Regions from separate parts of the Micromonospora sp. CA-240977 genome, predicted to be linked through region 2. Evidence: riboswitches for the same ligand, from Rfam matches in the RefSeq annotation. Region 2 holds a riboswitch; the other holds the start of a gene.
What was found. Region 2 has a riboswitch for S-adenosylmethionine ahead of ACQPWW_RS31915 (aminotransferase class V-fold PLP-dependent enzyme). Riboswitches for the same ligand answer to the same signal wherever they lie in the genome.

Region 1 (3,359 bases), 1.8 Mb from region 2:
TGCACGGGGAGCCTGTGATCAGGGCCGCACAAGACGGTAATTGATTGGCCATCGGGCCGTCGCCAGTCGAAGATGGCGCCGGAGGTACGGACCCACGTGAACATGAAGCCTTACCGGCAGGCGCTCGCGCTGCCCGGCCTGCGGTCGCTGCTGGTGGTCGCCGTCCTCGCCCGCATCCCGCTCACCGCGACCGGGGTGACACTGACCTTCCACGTGGTGTTCGACCTTGATCGCGGTTACGGGGCCGCTGGCCTGGTGGGTGCGGCGGTGACCGTGGGCGCGGCGATCGGCGGGCCGATCCTCGGTCGGCTGGTGGACCGGCGTGGTCTGCGTCCGGTCCTGGTGCTCACCGGCATCGCGGAGGCGATCTTCTGGTCCACCGCGCCGTCGCTGCCGTACCCCCTGCTGTTGCCGGCCGCGTTCGTGGCCGGCTCACTGGCCCTGCCGATCTTCTCCGTGGTCCGTCAGTCGATCGCCGCGCTGGTCCCGGAGGACCAGCGCCGCCCGGCGTACGCGTTGGACTCCATGTCGGTGGAGCTGTCGTTCATGATCGGCCCGGCGTTGGCCGTCGCTCTGGTCACCGCGATCTCCGCGCAGACCACCATGTACCTGGTCGGCGGCGGCATCGTGGCCGCCGGAATCGCCCTGTGGCTGGTCAACCCGCCGATCCGCGAGGCCACCGGAGAGCCCAGCGGCCCAGCCCAGCGGGTGCCTCGCCGGGAGTGGCTGACTCCCCGGCTGCTCGCCGTACTGGCACTCAGCACCGCCGCGACCCTGGTGCTCGGCGGCACCGACGTGGCGGTCGTCGCCGTGCTGCGGGCCAGCGGCGAGGTCGGCTGGACCGGCGCGGTGCTGGCGATCTGGGCGGTCGCCTCGCTGGCCGGCGGGTTCGCCTACGGGGCTGTGCACCGTTCGTTCTCCCCACTGGCGTTGACCGCCGCACTCGCCCTGTGCACCATCCCGGTCGGGCTGGGCGGCGCGCACTGGTGGCTGCTGTGCCTGGCGCTGATCCCGGCCGGTGCGCTCTGCGCGCCGACCATCGCGGCCGGCTCCGACGCGGTCAGCCGCCTGGCCCCGGCCCAGGTACGCGGCGAGGCGATGGGGCTGCACGGGTCGGCGGTCACCGTGGGCATCGCGATCGGTGCGCCGCTCGCCGGTGCGGTGATCGACGCCAGCTCGCCGATCTGGGGCTTCGTGGTCACCGGGGCACTCGGTGCGCTGGTGACCCTTGTGGTGCTCCCGATCGAGCTGCGCCGTCGCCGCGCCGCCGCGACCACCCCACCGCCCGTCGAGGCGGACCTCACCCCCGCCACCCGCTGACGGCCAGCCGGGCGGACCCAGAGCCCGCCAGCCGGCTGGTTCGGCCAGCCGGTGCTACGGTCGCCTGCACAGGTCATGAGTGTCAGCGCGAAGCCCCGGCTTGCTGGCCGGCAACCCTCCGTTCGCGGGCGGGGTGCTCCGGGTGAGGACCAGGCTCGGTACGAGTGGTGTCGAGCAAGCCGCGAACCAGGAGGTCAGTGTGTCGGCTGCCACTTCTTCGGACCAGGGTGGCGCGCTGAGACTGTGCCTCGCCGACGTTGACGTCGCCGGGCAGATCGCGCTGCTGCACGCCGACAGTTGGCGCCGGCACTACCGCGGCGCCTACGCCGACTCGTTCCTCGATGGTGATGTCGTCGCTGACCGTCGCGCGGTCTGGACCGCGCGCTTGGCCACCCCCACCCGGAGCCACACGGTGGTGGCCGAGGACGACGACCGGCTTGTCGGCTTCATCCACGTCGTGTTCGATCAGGACCCGCGTTGGGGCAGCCTCGTCGACAACCTGCACGTCGCTCACGACCGCCAGCGGAACGGCGTCGGCACCGCGCTCCTGGCACACGCCGCCCGGGCCGTCGTCGAGCACGCGAGGGCCGGCGGAATGTACCTGTGGGTGCTGGAGCAGAACACTGCCGCACAGCGGTTCTACCGCGCCTGCGAAGCTCGCCACGTCGAGACGGCGCGGGTGTCGCCGCCGGGCGGAGACCCGTCCCGGCTCAACGGCAGTCCGCGCAGGTTCCGGATGGCCTGGCCGGACGCCACCGTCGCAGGCAATCTCGACACCGAACTCGGACGTCGACCCCAGCCGCGCTGAGCAGCCCGCGGGTCAGCGGTCGCGGCGGTGCGGCGGGCCGCCCGGCCGGGGCGAACGTGGTCGGACATGGCGACGGGCGCCGCTCCCGGTGGTCCCGGTGGCGGCGCCCGTCGTACAGCTGGGCTTGAGCGTCAGTGCCGATCGATGTCGCTTGCGGTGTCCTCGCGGTAGCTGGCGCCGCCGTCCGACTCGCTGGTGAGCGGCTTCGAGCCACCCTCCGGCGGGCCGGCCAGGGTCTGGCCGGCGGCCAGCTCCGGGAACTTCGCGTCGAACGCCGGCCGCTCGGAGCGGATGCGGGGCATCCGGTCGAAGTTGCGCAGCGGCGGCGGGCTGCTGGTCGCCCACTCCAGCGAGTTGCCGTGACCCCAGGGGTCGTTCACCTCGACCACCGGGCCGGTCTTGTACGACTTCCAGCAGTTGTAGATGAACGGCAACGTGGAGATACCGGTGATGAACGCGCCGATCGTGGAGATCGTGTTCAGCGTGGTGAAGCCGTCGCCGGGCAGATAGTCGGCGTAGCGGCGGGGCATGCCCTCGTTGCCGAGCCAGTGCTGCACCAGGAACGTGGTGTGGAAACCGATCATGGTGAGCCAGAAGTGCACCTTGCCCAGGCGCTCGTCGAGCATCCGGCCGAACATCTTCGGGAACCAGAAGTAGATGCCGGCGAAGACCGCGAACACGATCGTGCCGAAGAGCACGTAGTGGAAGTGCGCCACCACGAAGTACGAGTCCGACACGTGGAAGTCGATCGGCGGGCTGGCCAGCAGCACGCCGGTGAGACCACCGAAGAGGAACGTGACGAGGAAGCCGATCGCCCAGAGCATTGGCGTCTCGAAGCTGACCTGACCCCGCCACATGGTGCCGATCCAGTTGAAGAACTTCATACCGGTCGGCACGGCGATCAGGTAGCTCAGGAAGCTGAAGAACGGCAGCAGCACCTGGCCGGTGGCGAACATGTGGTGCGCCCAGACGCTCATGGAGAGCGCGGCGATCGCGACGGTCGCGGCGACCAGACCCTTGTAGCCGAAGATCGGCTTGCGGGAGAAGACCGGGATGACCTCGCTGATGATGCCGAAGAACGGCAGCGCGACGATGTAGACCTCGGGGTGTCCGAAGAACCAGAAGAGGTGCTGCCAGAGCATCGGCCCGCCGGTTGCGGGGTCGTACACGTGGGCGCCGAGGATGCGGTCCGCGGCGAGCGCGAAGAGCGCGGCGGCCAGCAGCGGGAAGA
Region 2 (3,359 bases):
TTCGCCGTTGGCGAGGAACCGGAGAAGGCCCGGGAGCGGTCACTGCGGGCGGTCAGCGAGGCCGGTCGGGCGTACGGGGCCGGCGTCGGTTTCTCCGGCAGCGTGGTCGTCGCCCAGATCCGGACCACCGCCAGTGACCTGCTGGTGGCGTCCGGGATCGACCAGGAGGAGGCGAACCGGTGGATCCGCACCGCCTTCGGGGAGCAGGAGCGGCCGATGGGTGAGCCGGCCGAGCCGGGCGAGCCGCCGAAACCGCCGACCGCCCCGCCCGTCGGCTGACCGCTGCCGCGCGCCTCAGCCCAGCTCGGCGAGCGCCGTGAGGAGCCGGTCCACCTGGTCGACGGTGCTGCCCAGGCCGATGCTGGCGCGCAACGCGGTGGGCGGCAGGTCCCGTCGGCCGGTCCGCCCCGCCGCCTCGGCGAGCAGCCGCCGGGCCAGCGGGTGGGCACAGAACAACCCGTCGCGTACGCCGATCCGGTGCCCGGTGGCCAGCCGCGCGGCCACGTCGGCGGAGTCCCAGCCGGCGACCACGAACGAGACGATGCCGACCCGGGGCGCGTCCGGGCCGAAGGTGCGCAGCTCCACGACGTGCGGCAGCGCCTCGATGCCGGCCCGCAGTCGCGCCAGCAGCGCCTGCTCGCGGGCGGCCAGCGCGACCCGGTCGGCCGCGCCCAGCGCCCCGCACACGGCCGCCAGCGCGACAGCGCCGAGCAGGTTCGGGGTGCCACCCTCGTGCCGGGCCGGACCGGTCGCCCAGGTCACGTCGTGGGTGGCCGGGCCGACGTGGCTGGTGGCGCCCCCACCGGCCAGGTACGGCGGGGCGGCGTCCAGCCAGTCCGCCCGGCCGATCAGCACACCCGCGCCGAACGGCGCGTACAGCTTGTGGCCGGACACGGCCAAGTAGTCGACGTCGAGCGCGAGCAGGTCGACCGGGGCGTGCGGGGCGAGCTGCGCGGCATCGAGCACGATCCGGGCACCGTGCCGGTGCGCCACCCGGGCCAGTTCGGCGACCGGCCACCGCTCACCTGTCACGTTGCTCGCACCGGTCACCGCGACCAGCACCGGCAGCGCCGGGCTGCTGCCCCGGCGCAGCTCGGTGAGGGCGGCGGCGAGGTCGCGTACCGCCCCGGCGGGATCGGCGGGCACCGGCAGTCGCACCGAGCCGCGCGGCCAGGGCAGCAGGTTGGCGTGGTGCTCGCCCGCGAAGGTGACCACTGTCGTGCCGGCCGGCAGCGACCGCGCCAGCAGGTTGAGCGCGTCGGTGGTGTTGCGGGTGAAGATCACGTGATCGTCGGCGCGGACGCCGAAGAAGTCACCGACCGTCTGCCGGGCCTGCTCGTAGGCGAGGGTGCAGCGCCGCGACAGCGCGCCCGCGCCGCGGTGCACGCTGGCGTACCAGGGCAGTAGCTCGGCCACCGCGTCGGCGGCGGCCCGTGCGCACGGTGCGCTCGCCGCGTAGTCGAGGTTGATCTCACCCGGCACGCCGAGGACGTCCAGCGGCGCCGACGGCGCGGGCGCGACAGTGGGCAGGGCGGGCAGCGAGGGAACGAGGGTGACGGGCATGCCGGAACCTCCGGGGTCAGGGACCCCGGGTGCGGCATCGGGACGGGGTCCGCGCTTGCCCAGCACACCGATCGGGCTGGGCCCGGTCATCACCCGGGGCACCCCACCGCGAACTCGACGAGGGTTGCCGGCCAGCAAGCCGGGGCTTGACGCTGGCGCTCGTGACCTGCCGGCAGCATAGCGGCAACCGATGCGACCGGACCAGCCGGCGGCGGATGGCTACGCTGACCGCATGGCCGACACCCCGCCCGGTACGCCCCTGCCGTCGTCGCCCGCGCCCGTGGCCCCGTCCGTCGGCGGGGCGCCCGGGATGCCGCAGCGCCGGCTGGGCTGGCGGCGTTTCGTCGCGTTGGCCGGGGTGGTGCTGCTCATCGCCGCCTGCGCGGTGTTCATGGTCTTCACGCTCGGCCAGACGCTCGGCGTGCAGGCCCTCCTGATCGGGGTGGCCGCCGCCGTCCTGCCGGTGCCGGTGCTCGTCGCCTGCTTCCTCTGGCTGGACCGGTACGAACCGGAGCCATTGCAGTATCTGATCTTCTGCTTCGCCTGGGGAGCGTTCGTCTCCACCGCCGCCTCACTCAAGGTCAACGACTTCGCCGCCAACCAGTTCGCCGACTGGGGGCTGCCCGACGCGCTCACCGGCGTGCTGGTGGCGCCGTTCATCGAGGAGTTGACAAAGGCGCTGGGCCCGATCCTGCTGCTGGTGTTCCGTCGGCGTGAGTGGTCCGGGATCACCGACGGCCTGGTCTACTGCGGCCTGTCCGCTGTCGGGTTCGCCATGGTGGAGAACATCCTCTACCTGGGCGGGCTGGGCTACGCGTCCGGAGCCGACAGGTACGGTCCGGTGACCGGCATCAACCAGGTCATCGCGATCTTCATCCTGCGGATCCTGCTGTTCGGGTTCGCCCATCCGCTCTTCACCTCGATGACCGGTGTGGGGCTGGGCATCGCGGCGCGGACGGCCGACCGGCGGGTCCGGGTGCTCGCCCCGATCGCCGGCCTGCTGCTGGCGATGATGTTGCACGGCACGTGGAACCTGCTGCCCACGCTGACCCAGGCCACCGGCCAAGCGTTGATCATGCTGTACGGCTTCCTGGGCCTGATGGTGCCTGTCTTCTTCGGCACCGTGGGTTTCGCGGTGTGGCTGCGCGCCTGGGAGGGGCGGCTCACCGAGCGGACCCTGCCGGACTACGTCCGCGCCGGCTGGCTGAGCCCACCCGAGGTGGCCGCGTTGAGCAGCCTCGGCCGGCGGCACGCGGCCCGCAGTTGGGCGCGGCGGGTGGCCGGCGACGCCGGGGTGCGGGCGATGCGCGGCTACCAGTCCGCCGCCACCCGACTGGCCCTGCTGCGCGACGGCTCGCTGCGCGGCCTGGACCGCAAGCCCGCCGACCAGGAACGGACCGCACGGGAGGAGCGGGAGTTGCTGGACGCTCTCGTCGCGTACCGGTCGTTCTTCGTCGGTCGGGACCCGCAGGCCCCGACGGGGGTCTGGGACGGCAGCCGCTACCACCTGCGCTTCCCGGACGGTACGCAGCGCGTGGTGGACGCGCCGGACGAGCCGGTGGTGCCGATCCCGGTGGTGCTGACCCCCGCGCCAGCGCCTCCGGTGGGCTACGCCCCGCCCGGCTGGCCCGGGATGCGCTCGGCGGCGCCGTGGCCGCCGGGTCACCCCTGACGGCCGGCGCCCCGGCCGCGGCCTCAGGTCATCAGGGAGGTGAGGAAGTCACCGAAGCCCTGGAACATGGCGATCAGCGCACCCCCGACGGCCCTGAACATCTGCGCGGCGCCGTCCGGCCGGA

Region 1: linked by a shared signal. The riboswitch ahead of ACQPWW_RS06245 (N-acetyltransferase family protein) and the one ahead of ACQPWW_RS31915 (aminotransferase class V-fold PLP-dependent enzyme) in region 2 are both predicted to bind S-adenosylmethionine.

What each region holds. Positions count from the first base shown of each region.
Region 1 covers NZ_CP192055.1:1,312,995-1,316,353, reverse strand. The annotation lists gene ACQPWW_RS06255 (isochorismatase family protein) at 1-44, shown strand, start outside; gene ACQPWW_RS06250 (MFS transporter) at 73-1,320, shown strand; SAM riboswitch class IV at 1,392-1,507, shown strand; gene ACQPWW_RS06245 (N-acetyltransferase family protein) at 1,520-2,128, shown strand; gene ctaD (aa3-type cytochrome oxidase subunit I) at 2,260-3,359, opposite strand, start outside.
Region 2 covers NZ_CP192055.1:7,006,764-7,010,122, reverse strand. The annotation lists gene ACQPWW_RS31920 (FUSC family protein) at 1-279, shown strand, start outside; gene ACQPWW_RS31915 (aminotransferase class V-fold PLP-dependent enzyme) at 295-1,563, opposite strand; SAM riboswitch class IV at 1,610-1,730, opposite strand; gene ACQPWW_RS31910 (PrsW family intramembrane metalloprotease) at 1,754-3,235, shown strand; gene ACQPWW_RS31905 (hypothetical protein) at 3,259-3,359, opposite strand, start outside.